4 regions of the Paenarthrobacter sp. NPDC092416 genome follow, and region 1 is predicted to be linked to each of the others. Evidence: riboswitches for the same ligand, from Rfam matches in the RefSeq annotation. Region 1 holds a riboswitch; each other region holds the start of a gene.
The links. Region 1 has a riboswitch for cyclic di-AMP ahead of ACIQC5_RS19725 (M23 family metallopeptidase). Riboswitches for the same ligand answer to the same signal wherever they lie in the genome.
Positions count from the first base shown of each region.

Region 2: linked by a shared signal. The riboswitch ahead of ACIQC5_RS17760 (hypothetical protein) and the one ahead of ACIQC5_RS19725 (M23 family metallopeptidase) in region 1 are both predicted to bind cyclic di-AMP.
Region 3: linked by a shared signal. The riboswitch ahead of ACIQC5_RS09030 (NlpC/P60 family protein) and the one ahead of ACIQC5_RS19725 (M23 family metallopeptidase) in region 1 are both predicted to bind cyclic di-AMP.
Region 4: linked by a shared signal. The riboswitch ahead of ACIQC5_RS04395 (M23 family metallopeptidase) and the one ahead of ACIQC5_RS19725 (M23 family metallopeptidase) in region 1 are both predicted to bind cyclic di-AMP.

Region 1 covers NZ_JBIVQG010000013.1:20,508-25,034, forward strand. Annotated here, with positions in the region: gene ACIQC5_RS19720 (cytochrome c oxidase assembly protein) at 1-303, shown strand, start outside; gene ACIQC5_RS19725 (M23 family metallopeptidase) at 328-1,122, opposite strand; cyclic di-AMP (ydaO/yuaA leader) riboswitch at 1,128-1,291, opposite strand; gene ACIQC5_RS19730 (TlpA family protein disulfide reductase) at 1,401-2,054, shown strand; gene ACIQC5_RS19735 (DsbA family protein) at 2,117-2,818, shown strand; gene ACIQC5_RS19740 (hypothetical protein) at 2,872-3,330, shown strand; gene ACIQC5_RS19745 (copper-translocating P-type ATPase) at 3,487-4,527, opposite strand, start outside.
Region 2 covers NZ_JBIVQG010000010.1:109,825-114,351, reverse strand. Annotated here, with positions in the region: gene ACIQC5_RS17775 (hypothetical protein) at 1-135, shown strand, start outside; gene ACIQC5_RS17770 (hypothetical protein) at 207-374, shown strand; gene ACIQC5_RS17765 (ATP-dependent DNA ligase) at 473-1,540, opposite strand; cyclic di-AMP (ydaO/yuaA leader) riboswitch at 1,772-1,920, shown strand; gene ACIQC5_RS17760 (hypothetical protein) at 1,926-3,263, shown strand; gene ACIQC5_RS17755 (PucR family transcriptional regulator) at 3,413-4,527, opposite strand, start outside.
Region 3 covers NZ_JBIVQG010000003.1:269,619-274,145, forward strand. Annotated here, with positions in the region: gene ACIQC5_RS09025 (FAD-binding protein) at 1-582, shown strand, start outside; gene ACIQC5_RS09030 (NlpC/P60 family protein) at 768-1,523, opposite strand; cyclic di-AMP (ydaO/yuaA leader) riboswitch at 1,527-1,720, opposite strand; gene ACIQC5_RS09035 (copper resistance protein CopC) at 1,870-2,502, opposite strand; gene ACIQC5_RS09040 (NCS2 family permease) at 2,615-4,057, shown strand; gene hutG (formimidoylglutamase) at 4,154-4,527, shown strand, end outside.
Region 4 covers NZ_JBIVQG010000002.1:25,591-30,117, forward strand. Annotated here, with positions in the region: gene ACIQC5_RS04380 (MFS transporter) at 1-977, shown strand, start outside; gene serC (phosphoserine transaminase) at 1,107-2,237, opposite strand; gene ACIQC5_RS04390 (metal-dependent transcriptional regulator) at 2,533-3,228, shown strand; cyclic di-AMP (ydaO/yuaA leader) riboswitch at 3,432-3,673, shown strand; gene ACIQC5_RS04395 (M23 family metallopeptidase) at 3,678-4,508, shown strand.

The sequences.
Region 1 (4,527 bases):
GACGCCGTGCCGGGGGTGCTGATGCGCATCAGCCCTCAGATCCTGGACGGCGCGACATTGCCCCTTACCGGCCACCCATCCTGGCTCCCGGACCCGTTCCGGGACCAACAACTCGCCGGGGACCTGCTGTGGTTCCTCGCCGAGATCGTGGACCTGCCACTGATCATCCTCATGTTTGTCAGGTTCTCCCGCAGCGACCGCAGGGAGGCCCGCTCCTTTGATGAGCTCAGCGACGACGAGCTCGACGTGCTGAACCGGAAGCATCTGCAAGGCCCCCGCGGCCCGGGAACCCACGATGCGTGAGCACCTGCGCGGCAGAGGTCCGTCTCAGATGAAGCTGGCAGGATCCACGGTCTTGTCATTGACCATGACCTCAAAGTGCAGGTGGCAGCCGGTTGAGTTACCCGTCGTTCCCACACCCGCGATCTGGGCGCCCGATGCAACGGCCTGTCCCATGGCAACACCGATGCTGGCCAAATGGTTGTACGTGGTTTTCAAACCATTGCCGTGGTCGATGACAATTCTGTTCCCGCCTCCGTACTGGCTCCAACCGGCTTCCACGACGGTTCCGGCGCCAGCTGCGAACACCGGCGTGCTGCAGGCCCCCGTCAGGTCAATCCCCGTATGCCATTCCCCGGTCGACCCGGTGAGGGGGTTGACTCTGAGGCCGAACGGTGAACTGACGTTGATTGAAGCCATGGGTGCCTTCAACGCTGTCGATGCCTCCGCCGGAGCGGAAGGGACCTGTACTGCTGCCTTGGCCTTCTGGGGCGCGACAGCTGCCACAGGCGGCGCAACAGTGGCTGGCGGTGCGGCCTTTGATCCCACCACCGGCCGGTCAAAGGTGAGGGAAGCGCCGGCTTCGGCATTGATCACCGGCTGCGCGGACACGGTAGCTGGTACTGCGGGTGAAAGGGCCTGGTCGGTTCCGACGCGCCCGGGATCAGCCTGGGCGGCTGATAGGACACTCATGGCAATCAGGCCGGTGACAGCGGCGGCAGCACCGAACCGATGGCCGCGGTCCTGCAGAGGGGAGGGAAGAAACGCCGTTTCACGACGGCGCTTGACGGGTGCTGAACTGGGCGTGGCGCGGCGACGGCCGTGCTGGGGCTGGGAAGGCAAGGTGGGGGTCCTCTCGGCGCCGACGAAGTTAGCTGTCGGATTCGGACGAGTGGACTGTCCGGCCAGCCCCGCTCCCGGATGGGTAGCTGCAGGGCCGGCTTCACCCCAAGGTGCTCATGCACCGTTGTTGGGTCCTCCGCCCCCGTCTGGAACTGGATGCTCATTGGGCCGCCGACGGGGTTTGGCGAGACGGCCAACCCATACCCCGGACGGGTATGGACGAAACCCAGCCTAACCAAAACACCAAGAAGTTACAATTTCGTTATCTAAGGATCGCAATGTCTAAGTTCGTAGGACGACTACTTTCAGCCGGCGGCGCCGGTACACAGAAGCCGGGTATCACGCGTCGGCGTTTCATCACCGCATCGTCTTTGACCGGGCTGGGAGCGCTGGTTCTCACAGGATGTGGAGCCAGGGACACCCTTTCTGAACAGGCCAAGGCGGGCGACAACAAAAACTACATCGCAGGGGACGGGTCTGTCACCGAATATGTGGATGCCGAGCGGAAGGCCCCCGTGGTCCTGAAAGGCAAGCTCTACGACGGCACGGCAATCACCTCCAGTGATTGGCAGGGCAAAATCATCGTGCTGAACTTCTGGTATGCCGCCTGCGCCCCCTGCCGGCTCGAAGCCCCGAGGCTCGAAGCCATCGCGGAACAGTTCAAAGGCCAAGGTGTCCAGTTCTATGGTGTCAACGTCCGCGATGAAGAACCGGCAGCGGCCGCCTTTGAACGAACCTTTGGTGTCACCTACCCCAGCATGCAGGACAAAGACGGGGGCATCCTCCTGGCCATGACCCAATACGTCCCCCCGCAGGCAGTTCCTTCCACTCTCGTGATCGACAAGAAAGGACGAGTCGCGGCACGCATCCTGGGACTGGCGGACCAAAGCATCCTCAGATCCCTTGTCGCCGCGGCGGTGGCCGAGACATAGCGTCTCGCCGAGCACAATCGCATCCCCAACCTAAGAAAACACCACCGGATCGAGCCCGCCCCATGACAAGAAAACAACAGCCGCAGCGGACCCCGCATCCGCTTGCAGACACTGCCAGGAAGACAAGGGTCTTCGTCTGGGTCTTGCTGTCCGTCCTCATCGGCCTTGGTCTGGTCTGGTACAGCGTCTTCACGCTCAATAAGCCAGCGACGACGTCGGCCCAACCCACCGCCGTCGCCCAACTGGTTCGGGAAGATAGCCACCGCACCACCTTACCGACCACAGAGAAAGCCCAACTGGTCGAGTTCGTGGACTTTGAATGCGACCCCTGCCGCGCCGCTCAGCCGCTTATCGAGGAACTGAAGAATGAATACGGGGACCGAATCACCTTCGTGCAGCGATACTTCCCGGTTCCCGCGCATCGTAACTCAGCCGCGGCGGCTCTCGCCGCCGAAGCCGCAGCCCAGCAGGGGAAATATCAGCAGATGACTATCAAACTGTTCGAAACCGGGACTCAATGGGGCAACAAACAAGACTCACAAGCCCAGCTGTTCCGTTCGTTCGCCCAGGACCTGGGCCTGGACCTGAGAACCTATGACGACTCCGTGACAGCTGACAAGACCAAGGAACGGATCAAGGAAGACATCGCAGACGGTACCTCCTTTGGCGTCACCGACACTCCAACCTTTTTCCTCAACGGGCAAATGATCCCCTTCAACACAGAGGAACAATTCCGCGGGCTCGTAGCGGCCGCCGCGAACTAGACCCGCCCAGCCAGGCGGGCAGCCGCCACACCATCACCACTATTGGAGCAAATGTGCACAACACATCCCGCAAGAGGTCCGTCATAGCCCTATGGGGTCTCCCGGGTCTCGTCCTCGCCGCTGCGGCGAGCTTCTCGACTGTGGCCGCGGTCCCGGCCCGCGCCGATCCTCCGCAGGTCACCGCGACGGTACAGCAGACAACTGCCGGACCTGCAGCTCCGAAGGACACGGTTCTTCAGGGTCGGCGGTCACTCAACGACAAAGTCAGCTTGAACTTCGGGCTCACGCCATCGGATGACCGGCGGCAGGAGGTCTTCGGCGAGGAAACCCCACCCCAAACAGCGGCTACACCCTCTTCTCAGCCAAGCAACTCAACACAGCCGTCCGCACCGGAGAGCATCGGTCCAAATGATGCCAATGCTCCGCTCGTCGCAGGGATCGTGGCCGTTATCCTGGCCATGGCCGCTGTTGGATTCTTCCTCTCTCAAAGAAACCGGCGAGATCAGCCCTAAAATTCGGGGTTTGCGGCAGCCAAGGCGATGCAGAGCGGTCGCCGTTCCGGCTCCCCGCAACGGCATGAACCAGGGCACGGTTTTCATTGTTTCAGCATGCCGGCACCGCCGCTGTACCGGGATGGTTTGAGAGCGGCGGTGCCGGTGCTTGTTGGGTCAACGGACCTGGGACGGGTTCAGTTTCACCCGCCGGAGCAGTTGGGCGTTCAGGGCGACGACGATTGTAGAGACTGACATCAGCACCGCGCCCGCAGCCGGGGAGAGCACGATCCCGGCGAAGGCCAGTACGCCCGCAGCCAGCGGGACGGCGATGACGTTGTATCCGGTGGCCCACACCAGGTTCTGCCACATTTTCGCGTAGCTTGCCCTGGACAGGTCTACCATGGACAGCACCGCCCGCGGGTCGTTGCCGGCCAGGATCACCCCAGCCGATTCCATGGCCACGTCGGTGCCGGCTCCGATGGCGATGCCGACCTCGGCGCGTGCCAGGGCGGGGGAGTCGTTGACCCCGTCACCGACCATGGCAACCTTCAGGCCCCGGGCCTGCAGTTCGGCGACTTTCTTGTCCTTGTCCGCTGGAAGGACTTCAGCGAAGACCTCATCGATGTTCAGCTCCGCTCCCACCGCGGTGGCTACCTGGGTGGCGTCTCCGGTGATCATGGCGACCATAACGCCCCTGCTTTGCAAGGCCGCCACAGCCTGGCGGGACTCGGGTCGGATGGCGTCTTCGAGGCTGACGGCGCCCAGGATGCGGTCACCGTCGATGACATGGAGCACGGCGGCGCCGCGTCCCATCCACTCCCGGGTTGCGGCGGCCAGGGATTCGGGTTCGGTGAGCCTGAGTTCGCGCAGCAGTGCCGGACCGCCGACCTGGACGGTGCGGCCGTCGATCGTGGCGCGCACTCCCCGCCCTGTCATGGAGGTGAAACCGGTGGCGTTCGGCAGCTGCAGGCCCTTGTGGTGGGCTGCGCGGACGATGGCCCGGGCCACGGGGTGTTCGCTGTCGGATTCGACGGCTGCGGCCAGGGCCAGCAGGTCATCGGTGCCGTCACCGTCGGAGGTGGCCGTGCTGCTGACTTCAGGTTCTCCTTTGGTCAAGGTGCCGGTCTTGTCGAAGAGCACGACGTCGATGGTGCGCATCCGTTCCAGTGCGATCCGGTCCTTGATCAGCACTCCGGCCCGGGCGGCTTGCTCAGT
Region 2 (4,527 bases), on a different contig from region 1:
GTGTTCGTCGCCGTAGCCATGTGGACGGAATCGAAAATCGCACGACGCCGGAGCGCAGCCGACGCCGCTGGCGCACCCGACGCCTCAGGAACCACGTCCGACCCTGCCGAGTCGGACGACGCAAAGCGGGATTAGCCTCTCCTTCGTTATCCAGAGCGCACCCGTAGCCACTGTTCCCTGCCGGCCCTCCGGACTACCTTGGGCACATGACTGAGCCACCAGTTGAACCCGGGGACCCCGGGGAACCCGACAAAATCCCTGATTCGAGCCTCGATGAGGCCGATATGGAGGTTGAGCCCGACGTCGAACTCCTTGAACCAGCACCCCCGGCCGACGACTGGAGTGATGAAGAGCCGGAGCTCGAAGACGGCTGACCGGTAGGCAGTTGCTCACCCGCTACGACGCCGCTGGCCAACAACTGAAGAGCGGGGAAGCAACTGAAAAGCGGAGCAGCAACGAAGCATGCCAGGGACTATGGCAACCGCAGGATCTCACCAAGGTCGTAGTCCACAGGTTCCTCAAGCTGGGAGTAGGTGCAGCTTTCCGGGGTACGGTCCGGCCGCCACCGACGGAATTGCGTGGTGTGCCTGAACCTGTCGCCTTCCATATAGTCGTAGGCGACCTCGATGACGAGCTCTGGACGCAGCGGTACAAAGGAGAAATCTTTGCCGCCGCTCCACCTGCTCTGCGCCCCCGGCATTCGGGACCCGGCAGTTGTCGCTTCTGACTGGTTGGCCCACTGACCCCAGGGATGTTCGCTGAGCTCGATGTGGTACGGCTCCAGTTCGGCCACGAGACTCTCCCTGCGGGCCATTGGGAAAGACGCCACCACCCCCACATGCTGCAGTCGACCGCCATCGTCATAAAGACCGAGCAGCATCGAGCCCACAACCTGGGCAGTCTTGTGCCACCGGAATCCCGACACCACGCAATCCGCCGTGCGCTCGTGCTTGGTCTTGAACATCACGCGCTTATTGGGCTGATACGTCCCGTCCAAGGGTTTGGACAGCACGCCATCCAGCCCGGCGCCCTCCAGTTGCACGAACCACTCCTGCGCCTTATCAAGATCCGCTACTGCGGGCGTCACATATACGGGCGGCTCCGCCTTGGCGAGGGCACGCTCCAAGGTGGCACGGCGCTCCGAAAACGGCCTGTCCATGAGGTTCTGATCTCCCAAGGCAAGGAGGTCGAAGGCGATCATGGAGGACGGCGTTTTCTCCGCAAGCATTCGGACACGGCTGTCGGCGGGATGAATGCGCTGCTGAAGCCCTTCGAAGTCCAGCCTGTTGTCCGCGATCAGGACAATTTCGCCGTCGATCACGCATTTGTCCGGCAGGTTCCTCCGGAGCGCCTCCACGAGTTCAGGGAAGTAACGGGTCATCGGCTTCTCGTTGCGGCTACCCAGGATGATCTCGTCACCGTCCTTGAAGACGATGGTCCTGAAGCCGTCCCACTTGGGCTCATGGTGACCAACATCAGGGATTGAGGGAACAGACTTGGCGAGCATGGGCGAGATCGGCGGCATCACTGGCAGGTCCATACGACAATGTCTACCTGCCGGTGCACGCCGAAGCTAGTCTTGGCGTTGGATATCTTGGCCAGAGTCCCAGATCCCGCACGAACCCCGTAGCCTAGGTCCTCAGCGCCACACGCTCCGACAGGCCTCCCGCCCGTTACGTAAACGTGACTTTGACGGCGGCCTCCTGTAACGTCGAAGAGCGACCCAACCCCAACTGGGCCGTTTCCGGGATGACGCCGAGCTCTGCCGCATCCCGGAGTTCCGCCAGACCCGCGGCAGAGACGGGGGACCCAGAGTTCCCGGGCCTGCATCTCCACAGGCCCTCGGGGTGAAGCCGCCATGTGCGGCCGGACGGCCTCGTCCGAACCCGACAGCTAACCTCGAAGGCGTTGAGAGGCAAACCACCATGTCCGCATCCATGGATCAGCCGCGCCGCGCCCAAGTGGCCAGCGAGCGCACCAAGCCAACCGGACGCCGCCGCGCCGAATTCAGCGCAGCCGTCACCTCCACATCTACTCCGGACACACCTGCTCCGGAACAGACAAGTACGACGCCGGAACCCGCCACTGAGGCCACGCCCACCATCGCGGCCCCCACCACGCGCGCGGCCGCACGCGCCGCCGAACGTGAGCGCATCGCACGGGCGGTGATTGACCCCGAGCCCAGCGCACCAGCCGAACCCGCGACGGCGGCCATCCCCATCGTCAAGGCCGCCGAAGAGCAGACGCCGACTCCGCAGCCGGTCACTACGGAAATTCCCGCTGTGGCTCCTGCTGCTGAGGAGGACCGCGTTTCCGAACCCGCGACGACCGCGATCCCAGTGATGGCACCTGCGGCAGAGCCGGCCACGGCGGCCATCCCGACGGTCTCGGCACCTGCCACACCGTCTCCGGCCCGGGCCACTTCACCCGCGCAGGTTGCTGCGGCCGCGACTGCCGCCGCCGCACTCGCGAGCCGGGAGTCCGATGAGCCGAATGCGCCGGAGCAGCCCCAGGCAGCCGAGATGCCTACTCGGAGGGCAGCTGCACAAGTGACCTCGCAATCAGCCACCTCGCAATCAGCGGCCACCAAGGCCGGCTTTGGCGCGGCGTCCTTTGCTGCTTCGCCGTTCAGCCGGGAGCCCTTGGCCGTTCTGAAGAAAGCCGCAACCGTTCGCGCCGTAAGCCAGCGGATGGCAGTTGTCGCCGGAGCCCTGGGCCTGGTTCTGACTGCCGGTTCGCTCGGCCAAGCCCTGGAATTGCCGTTCTTCGGCCAGGAAACACAGACCCCGCAGGCCAAGGACAGCAGTTCCGGCGAGTCCGAGGTTCCGTCCACTGCGGCCAGCGTCTCCCCCAGCGCATCGGCGTCATCTTCCTCCAGCCCCAGCGCTACCGCGGGCCAAGCTCTGGCCGACCCGACGCAAACCACGCAGGAGGCACATGCTGCAGTGACGTCGTCGTCCGTTCCGACGCCTCAAGTTTCGCTCGCGGACCCGGTCTGGGTCCCGTCAGCTGCGCCGTCTGCCGTCACTCCCGTACCGGGCGTCACCACACCGGTTCCCGTTGCGACAACTCCGGCGCCCAGCCCGGTCCCCAGCGACACGGTCACATCGACCCCGACGCCCACCGGCACGCCAACCCCTTCGCCGACGGAAACCGATGCCGCCAGGAAACCGAAGCCGACGGGTAGCCCGAGCGCAACCACACCCCAGTCTTCAGTGGATCTCGAGGGACTTCTGGACGCTGCCAACGAGGTCCTCAGGTGAGCACCCGCATGCCCCGAACCACCACTCACGTGGGGTGGCATGGCCGGTACTGCAGCGGCAGCCGGACTTCCTTGGTCCGTCGCCGCTCCAGTCGATGGGGTTGCCGCCGGATGAAGCCGTTCGGGCGCTGAGCCTGGCCTGATCCAGCATCAAATCCGCGGCCGCGTTGCCCAGCGCCGCGCCTTCAACGCCGCGTGCAACTCGAGCCGGATGGCACCGCTCAACGGGTCAGCACCGATGAGTTGCCGGATCCTGCCCAGCCGGTTGTAGATGCTGCTCCGGTGGAGGTGGAGTTTGGCAGCAACGTCCTGCACGGAGCCGTCATTGTCGTAGAGCAGCTCCAGCACCGGGAGCAATTCACCGTTGCGGTCATGGTCTTCCAGCGCACGATAGTGCACCGAGCCGGCGTCGTCCCAGCCTCCCGGTGCCTGCAACCTTTCGAACAATTGATAGACCCCCACGGAACGGCTGTCCACGAGCTCCCCCAGCGGCGGATCTACTGCCGCCGCCTGCGCCGCGAGCTTCGACTGGCGGTATGCTCCCGCGAGCTGCCGGATCACTTGGAATGGCTCGCTGATGCCCAAAATCACGCGGTCCACGGTCCGTCCCGCGCGTTTCGCCAGCTCCAATTGGTAATGCACCAAGACCTGCGCATGGTCCGCACGGCCACCTGATTCCCGGAACAGGACCACGGCGTGCGTTTCCGTTCCGGCGCTGAACAACGCAGCGTTGACGCCAATCGTCGACTGCAGCGCCGCCGAGCGATGCGTCAAAGTAGCGGCGATGGGATCGACGTCGGACCCGCCGCCGTCCGCGTCCAGCACAGTGACGAGTTGCCATGGCCCGCGCCCTTGGATTTCCTTCCAGCCAGCTACGGCGGCCACGGCGTTGGATTCCCCGCCGCACGCCGCCAGGAATTCCTGCTCACGCCGCCGCCTGAACTCCGATTCCGCAGTGTTTGAATCCAGCAACAATCCTGCCAACAGGTCCAGTTCGTCTCGCACGCCGGGCAGTTCGGCAAGTATCGCCGTCGCACTCTGTTCTTCGACGTCCAGCTGCACCCACAGATACCCCACACGGAAACCGCGGACCAGAAGTGGCACGCATACCCGGCCCAGCATGCCCAGCTCGCTATTGGCAGGCACGACGACGGGACGCACCGCGGTTGCGATGCCATGCGAGAGCTGCCACGCGCTGACGTCGCTGGGGACACGCTTGCTGAGCAGGAAATTAACGCGGACGCGGTCGGCGTGCGACTGGTTGG
Region 3 (4,527 bases), on a different contig from region 1:
CAGCGCTGCGACGCGGCCGATCCCGCTGCCATGCAGGAACGCCACGAGATCCTCCGGCACCTGCGCAACTACGCCGCCAGCCACCACCTTGATGTCCGCAGCGACACACGAGCGGTCCGCCTGGACTTCCTGGGGGCAGAAACTTCCCTTCAGCTGGGCGCAGGGCTAGGCCCAGGAATGGGCGCAGGAATGACGGGACTATCCGTCAGCTCCGCCGTCGGACCAACCGCGGGCGCTCCCGCGACCCTCACCGCCGCCCTTACCGCCGGAGTGATGCCCGGGCTCCCCGTGGCAGGCTCCCGGCAGTGGGCCGTCCACACGGCCACGGGCGTCCTCTTGGCCGACCACATCGTGGTGACGCGCTGCGCCCAAAGCCAGTTGCGCCGGATGCTCGCCGAACTTGGCATTTCGATAGGCCAGAATCTTGCGGCAGCCATGCGCGCCGTCGGGATGCACCTGGTGGGTGTCGGGGAACTCATTACCCCCACACCGAAGGAAGTTCTCCGGCAGGCAAAGGCGGTCGGGCAGGCTATTTCCACCAGGGTGGCGCTCCCGGCAGGCCCGGGGATCGCGATCGCTTAGCGTTTCAACTGCCGCGAATCGCATAGTTTTTTCCAGCGCCACAGTCAGCCGATTTTAAGCGCAAAGGCCGGTGCCCTCGACGACATAAGTCCTCGAAGGCACCGGCCTTCAGTTAAAACTTGGCATAGCCAATGCACGGTGGAGCCAGTGTGCATGGTCGAGCCAATGCGCGGTGAAGCTACAGCTTATGCGCCTGCACGTACGTACGTGATGGGGCCAGTGGCGGTGAGCCAGCTGATGGGGTGGATACCCGTCTGGTTCCCGTTGATGCCACCGCTGATGGCCTGGCCGTTGCCGATGTAGATGGCTACGTGGCCGGACTGGACGATCATGTCACCGGGCTGGGGGTCGCTGACAACCTTGCCGTAGTTCATGAACTGCATGGGACCGAGGTCGCCAACCGGGATACCGGCCGAGCCGAGGGCCCTTTCGACCATGGCGGTGCAGTCCTGGAAGATGCCGATCTGGGCGTATGCCGAGGCGACCATGGCTGCGTTGATGCCGCCGACAGCCGGAGCTGCAGCAGGAGCCGTGGCGGCCGGAGCGGGTGCTGCAGCCTGAACGGTAGCAGTTGCGGCAGCCGTCTTGGCAACGGGAGCCGCTGCGACGGGAGCCGGCTTCTCGATGACCGGAGCCGCTACGGAAGCAACTGCGGGACGCTCGAAGTTGACGGTGGCAGTGGATGCTGCGGTGACAACCTGGTTGGGGGTTTCCGCAACGGTCTCGGCAACGGTTGCGGGGCTGGAGTCGCGCTGAACCGGGGTTTCAGCAGCGTGTGCAGCAATGGAACCGGTCAGGACGAGGCCCGAAGCTGCAGCGATCACAGCGGCCTGGCGACCTGCGCCGGAGGCGTTGCTGGCAACAGCCTTGGAGATGGAGATGAACGGATTAGGACGTACGCTGTCCGCCTTACGACGGCCGCGAAGAATGCGTGAAGACATGAAGTAGCCTCTCCCGATGCCTGCGAGGTTAGCTGTCGGATTCGGATGGGAGTCACCCGGCCACTATCACCACCGCTGTCAGCGGAAAGCTTCGTGGCTTCACCCCAAGACACGCTCGAAAGCGGTCCAAAATGGGTTCCCTGTCTCTGCCGTAGGTTTGTCTGCGAACGGATTCCGGACTGCGGCAGAGCTAGGCAATCAGGCCGGAAGTGCCCGGTTCATGGAACAGGCACAGATACAACGGTACGTGATGATCACTTCAAAGTCACATTTGAGTAACGAGAAGTTAAGATTGGGCGTGTCTTGGTGATCATTCTGAGACCTTCACGAGTAGGCCCGCAGGCCGCTATTCGGCGGGGTTTTCACCTTCTGAATCGCCGGTTGCCGCGAGTTTCTTACGGGCAGTGACACCGAGGAAGATCAGCAGGCCCAAGGCGACCACTGCGAAGCCGACGATGCTCCACGGGAACGGCTGTGAAGCGTCCGTTGCCGGTTCGTTATTTCCCGTCCCCGGCGCCGCTGTGCCCGCCGTCGGGACGCTCGCCGACGACGCCGAAGCAGACGGTGACGCAGCCCCCGAGCCGGTGCCCGCCGTCGTGCTTCCTGCAGTGGCGGTGAACGTAAAGGTGCCTTCGATGGGGTGCGAGTCGGAGCTGACCACGCGCCACACAACAGTGAATTCGCCCGCCGGAGCGCCTGGGCGGAGCTTCTGCGTCACCACGTTGTCCACGATCTCGACGGCGCCGTCCGCCCAGTTTTCGCCGCCAGCCGTAACAGTGACGCCCGAGCCGATAGCCAGCGGGCGGTTGCTGAACGTAATCGATACCGACGCCGGTACTTCCGCCACTGTGGCACCGTTCGCCGGAGCCGTGGACTCGGCGACGTCGTGGGCAGACGCCGGAGCGGCAGCAAACAGCACCGCGGTTGCGAAGGTGAGAGCGGCGACTATGGCGGCCAGAAGCGGGCGGATGTTACGCATGGGGCGATGACTCCTAGTGTTGGCTTCCTTACAGACTAGGCGAATCTCCCGGACGAGCCCTCCGGGAGGCATAGGATTTGAGAGCAAACTCCCCCGATCCCCGGAGACCTTCATGCTTAAACAAGGTTCTGCAATCGACCGCTACTTCAAGATTTCCGAGCGCGGATCCACGTATTCGCGGGAAATCCGTGGCGGCTTCGCGACCTTCTTCGCCATGAGCTACATCGTGGTCCTCAACCCATTGATCCTCTCCGGGGCGGACTCGAGCGGAGCATCCCTGGGCTTCACAGCAGTGGCGGCGACAACGGCGTTCGTCGCAGGCATCCTGACCATCCTCATGGGCGCCTGGGCCAAGCACCCTTTTGCCGTGGCCACCGGCCTTGGGGTCAATGCGTTCGTCGCCGTGACGGTTGCTTCCCACCCCGAACTGACCTGGCCGGACATGATGGGGCTCGTGGTGCTCTCCGGCGTCACCATGCTGATCCTGGTCCTCACCGGCTTCCGGACCGCCGTGTTCAAGGCCGTCCCCGAAGCGCTCAAGACGGCGATCGTGGTGGGCATCGGCTTGTTCATCGCGCTGATCGGCCTGGTCAACGCAGGCTTCGTCCGCCGCATCCCCGACGCCGCGGGCACCACCGTTCCATTGGGCTTGGGCGTGGACGGAAAACTCATGGGTTGGCCGACGCTCGTGTTTGCAGTTGGCCTGATCCTGACCATCGCCCTGGTGGTCAGGAAGGTCCGCGGCGCGATTCTGATTGGCATCGTTGTTTCCACAGCGCTGGCGGCCGTCCTCGAATTCACCTTGCACATCGGTCCGAGCTTTGACGGCACCAAGGTCAACCCGCGCGGCTGGTCCCTCGTGGCGCCGACCTTGTCCGAATGGGGCGCACCGGACCTTTCCCTGATCGGCAAAGCGAACCCCTTCGGCGCGTTCGAACACCTCGGATTCGTTGCTGCTACGTTGCTGGCGTTCGTGATCCTCCTGAGCATCTTCTTCGACGCGATGGGCACCATGGTGGGCCTGGCCAACGAGGCCGGAACCGTGGACGAGCACGGCAACATCCCCAACGTTGACCGCGTGCTCCAGGTGGACGCCCTCGGCGCGATCGTGGGTGGCGGCGCGTCGGTGTCCTCCAACCAGATCTTCGTTGAGTCAGGCGCCGGGATTGGCGAAGGTGCCCGCACTGGCCTCGCCTCGATCGTCACCGGCGCGCTGTTCCTGGTGGCCATGTTCTTCACGCCGCTCATCAATCTGGTTCCGTTCGAGGCCGTCGCCCCGGCGCTGGTGGTTGTGGGCTTCATGATGGTTTCCCAGGTGGGCAAAATCGATTGGCAGGACTGGGGCGTCGGCATCCCGGCATTCCTCACCATCGCGCTCATGCCGTTCACCTACTCCATCGCCAACGGCCTCGGCGCGGGCTTCATCTCCTACGTCCTGATCCGCACCTTCCAGGGCCGCGCCCGCGAAGTCCACCCGCTGATGTGGGCCGTGGCTGCTGCGTTCCTGTTGTTCTTCGGCATCGGGACCGTGGAGGAGCTGCTCGGCGTCAAGTAGTCCTTCCGCCGAGCCAGCTTGCGTGAGTCCGGGATTTCGGACACCCGACGGCTGCTTTGGCTGTTTTTCAGGCAATGGTTCATGTGTGCTTGAAGTATGAAAACCAGCGCCTTCACTGTTGATGTCACGCCGACACCGTGGACCGGTCGTTTCGACGGCGACGGCGACGGGCACCGCCGCTGGTGGCAGGCCGTAGCACCCCACACCTTCTCAGCGACCACCGCAGCCTTGAGGCCCGCCGTCGTGCTCGGTTTCTGCAGCGACGCCGGCGTTCGCCGCAACCAGGGACGCGTGGGGGCCGCCGCGGCTCCAGCCGCGATCCGCTCGGCGCTGGGTCCGCTCGCTTACCACCTGGACCGTGACGTGTTCGACGCCGGCGACGTGGTTGTGGAGGACGACTCACTGGAGGCGGGCCAAGAGCGTGCCGGGCGCGCCATTTCAGAACTGCTCGACGCCAGCAACCTCACGGT
Region 4 (4,527 bases), on a different contig from region 1:
TGCTTCTCGGGATCGTCTCGGCCCTGGACGCGCCGGTCCGGCAGACGTTCGTCTCCGAGCTCGTTAAGGACGACTACCTCTCCAACGCAGTCGCGCTCAACAGCGCGTCCTTCAACGTGGCACGCATGATCGGTCCTGCCGTTTCCGGTGTGTTGACGGTGGTGGTGGGACCCGGCTGGGTCTTCCTCATCAACACCCTGTCCTTCGCGGGAATGGTCTGGGCTCTGATCCTTATCCCAGTCTCATCCCTTCGATCCCAGCCGCGCGCAGCGGCCGGGAAGGGGCGTATCCGGGAAGGCCTCCGCTATGTCCGCAACCGGCCGGACATCCAGGTAGTCATGGCCGCCATCTTCATTGTGGGGACGTTCGGGCTGAACTTCCCGCTCTTCATCGCCGCTATGGTGGGCACCCAGTTCGGCATGGACGCCGGCGCGTTTGGACTCTTGAACTCCGTGATGGCCGTTGGATCCGTGACGGGAGCGCTCCTTTCGGCCCGGCGCGGGCGACCCCGGCTGAGACTGATCTTCCTGGCCGCCGGAGGGTTCGGTGTGGCCAGCGCCCTGGCCGCGCTTGCTCCCAACGCCGTTCTGTTCGGCATGGCCCTGGTGCCCTGCGGCTTGTTCGCGCTCACTGTCATCACGAGTGCCAACGGCTACGTGCAGTCCACCACAGAGCCTGTCATGCGCGGCCGCGTGATGTCGCTGTACATGGCCATTTTCATGGGCGGAACACCCATCGGAGCCCCTCTGGTGGGTTGGGTTGCCAACGCCGGCGGGCCACGATGGGCCGTGGGCGTTGCAGCGGTGTCCGGCGTCAGCGCCGCCGTCGTGGGTTTGATCTGGATTATCAGGGCCAAGCAGCTGCGGCTCCGCTTCGACCGACGCGCGCGCGGGATGCGGTACTTCCGCGTTGAGTCGTTGCTGGCACGGAACCCGGAGGAAGAGGACGACGACGACGGTTCCCGCCGCGTGACCTAGCGGCAGCCTCTGCAGCCCATGGGGCAGCGCTTTTTTTGGGGGGAAGCGCTTAAAAGCGTCAGCGCCGCCCGGGAAGAATTCCCGGACGACGCCGACCCAGCCGTTCGCGCGGAAAACCGCGCGTGGTGGTTACTTCTTCAGTTCGCCCACGACGTAGTCGATGCTGGCAAGCAGGGCAGAAACGTCGTCCGGCTCGATGGCGACGAACGTTGCGATGCGCAGCTGGTTGCGGCCGAGCTTGCGGTACGGCTCGGTGTCCACGACGCCGTTGGCCCGCAGTACCTTGGCGATGGCCGCCGCGTCAATCGAGTCGTCGAAGTCGATGGTGGCAATGACGTTGGAGCGTTCCTCTGCTTTGGCGACGAACGGTGTGGCGTACTCGGAGGCTTCCGCCCAGGAGTAAATGCGGCTCGCGGAATCGGCGGTCCGCTTGCTGGCGAAATCCAGGCCACCGTTGCTGTTGAGCCACTGAACCTGTGCGTCAAGGGTTACCAGCGTGGACAGCGACGGCGTGTTGTAGGTCTGGTTCAGGCGGGAGTTGTCGATCGCAGTCTGGAGGTCCAGGAAGTCCGGGATCCAGCGGTCGCTTGCCTTGATGCGGGCAGCGCGCTCGATCGCGGCGGGGGAGAAGAGGCCCAACCACAGACCGCCGTCGGATGCAAAGTTCTTCTGCGGGGCGAAGTAGTAGACGTCGGACTCAGCCACGTCCACGTCCAGGCCACCTGCAGCCGAGGTAGCGTCCACCAAGACGAGCGAAGCTTCATCCGCACCCTGGACGCGCTTCACGGGAGCGGCCACGCCCGTGGACGTCTCGTTCTGGGGCCAGGCGTAAACGTCCACACCGGCCTCAGCCTGGGCTGCGGGACGGGTGCCCGGCTCGGACTTGATGATGGAGGAAGCGTCCAGGAACGGGGCCTTGTTGGTGGCTGCAGCAAACTTGGAACCGAATTCACCAAAGGACAGGTGCTGGGCCTTCTTCTCAACCAGCCCGAAGCTTGCGATGTCCCAGAATGCTGTTGAGCCGCCGACGCCGAGCACCACTTCGTAGCCTTCCGGGGCGCGGAAGAACTGGCTGAGGCCCTCGCGGACCGAGCCCACCAGGTTCTTGACGGGTGCCTGGCGGTGGGAAGTGCCCAGGATGGTTGCCGATGCTGCGGACAGCGCCTCGACCTGTTCCGGGCGGACCTTGGACGGTCCTGCGCCGAAGCGTCCGTCCTTGGGCAGCAAGTCGGCGGGAATAGTGATGCTGGCGTCGCTCACGTGTGGCTCCAATGTGAAGTAGCGGTCGAGATGGGTCGTGGCAGGTGGCATCGGCTGCCCCTTCGACTCCCCAATTCTGCCTGACTGTGTGCGTACGCGGATACCTGTCCTTGTCATAGTCCGCCACGTGGAACGCCGAGGCCGCTCCGGTAATGAAAATTATCCGGAGTAATTCCAAATAAGCTAGGCTTGGGGTTGGCGTTCCAGAGGTTGCGGCTCCAAGCCGTTTGGCCTTGACCGGGACGTTGTACGGTGGAGATTACGCAAGAACTGCGTTCGAGGAGAGCTGAGCTGGATGACGGATCTGATCGATACCACTGAGATGTATCTTCGGACCATTTTGGAGTTGGAAGAAGAGAACATCGTGGCTCTTCGCGCACGTATCGCGGAGCGTCTCCGCCACTCCGGCCCCACGGTTTCCCAGACCATCGGCCGCATGGAGCGCGATGGCCTGGTGGTGGTCTCCAATGACCGTCACCTCGAACTCACCGAGTCCGGCCGCAAGCGGGCAACCGAGGTCATGCGTAAGCACCGCCTCGCCGAGCGACTGCTCGCCGACGTCATCGGCCTGGACTGGGCCTACGTGCACGACGAAGCCTGCCGCTGGGAACACGTGATGAGTGAGCGCGTTGAGCGCAGGCTTTACGAGCTGCTGGAACACCCCACCGAATCGCCATACGGCAACCCGATTCCCGGACTGGAAGCCCTCGGCGGCAGCCCCAGCCAGCCATTCTCGCGCGGTGTGGTCAACCTCATCGACGCCATGGACAACTATGCTGCGGATTCCAAGGTCATGGTCAGTCGTCTCGCGGAGCCCATCCAGGTGGAGCCTGAACTGCTGACCCAGCTGGATGAGGGCGGAATCCGTCCAGGCGCACCGGTGTCCCTTGAGCGAGTGGGGGAGTACATCTCCGTTCGCGTACCCGGCATCGAGGGTGCCCTTGAGCTGCCTCCCGAGGTAGCCGCGCACGTCTTCGTTACGGTCAGCTGACCACCCTTTCGTCCCTGCGGAACACGCTGCCCGGCGGGTACGTGGTCCATCTCACTGTGCCCTTTTGCGGGCGTGTGACCTGCGGTTTTGACCAAAGAGTGATAAGGGCCTTCGCCAACACGGTTGTTTTGGAAGATAACGAATTTATTACTGCGGGGCTTAATCGCCTATAGTTATCTACTAACGCCGATACCAAAGCGTTACCTGATCTGGAGCCGAGCTCTGCCAGCGGATCGGGTGTGTTATCCACCACTGGCAGAGGCGGGGGAACCACAAGCGGCTGTCTAAAGAAGCAGCCTTGGGGTGAAGTCCGCAGCAGAAGTGCCCACTATCGCAGTTCCTTTCGGGGATACCTGTGTGCCGTGAGCGCTTCGTGCGGACCGGGTCTTTGAACTCTCTGACCCGAATCCGACAGCTAACTTCGCAGGCTTTCCAGAGAGGAACAGAGTTTGACATCGCAGAACGTCAGGGGCCGCCGCCGCGCGTCCGGCCCCGCTGCTGAGCTGCGGCCAGCCCGCGTAGTAACGGAAACCCGGCCGCGCGACACCCACCGTGAGGTGCGCCGCCGTAAGAGCCCGATGCGCCAGGTAGCCGACTTCGCCGCAGCCAGTGGCGTCGGGCAGAAAGCCGGTGTTGCGCTTGCCGCCACCGGACTTGCCCTGACTGTCGGTCTGCCGGCCACAAGCCCGGTCATGGCCACGTCGGAATCCGGCCAGACGACGTCGGCCTTGTCGGTCGCCGGAGGCAGCCAGCCCGAGGTTTCCGCAGAAGCAAGCGCCAAGATTGACTTCAGCCGTGCAGCGGTCGCTACCAAGGCAGACCCGGACGGCAAGCTCAAGCAGCTGCTGAGCGCCCAGTCCGCAGGCAGCATCCAGCGCGCGTCCTCCCTTGGCACCCTTGGTAGCCCTCTGGACACGCTGGTCACGGCATCGCCCTTCGGCTACCGCGTCAGCCCCCTGACTGGCGGAACCGGCGACTTCCACCGCGGCCAGGATTTCGTTGCCCAGTGCGGCACTGCCGTGCACGCCGCTGCGGCCGGCAAGGTCACCTTCGCGGGCTGGCACGCCTACGGCGGAGGCAATCGCGTAGTGGTGGACCATGGCAATGGCCTGGAAACCACGTATAACCACCTGTCGTCCTTCACAGTCAAGGTTGGCCAAACGGTCAACCGCGGAGACACTGTAGCCCTCAGCGGCACCACAGGCGCTTCCACGGGGTGCCATCTGCACTTCGAGGTCCAGGTCAACGGCGAAGTTGTAGACCCCATGGGCTGGCTCTAACAGTCAGCTGATGGTTGAC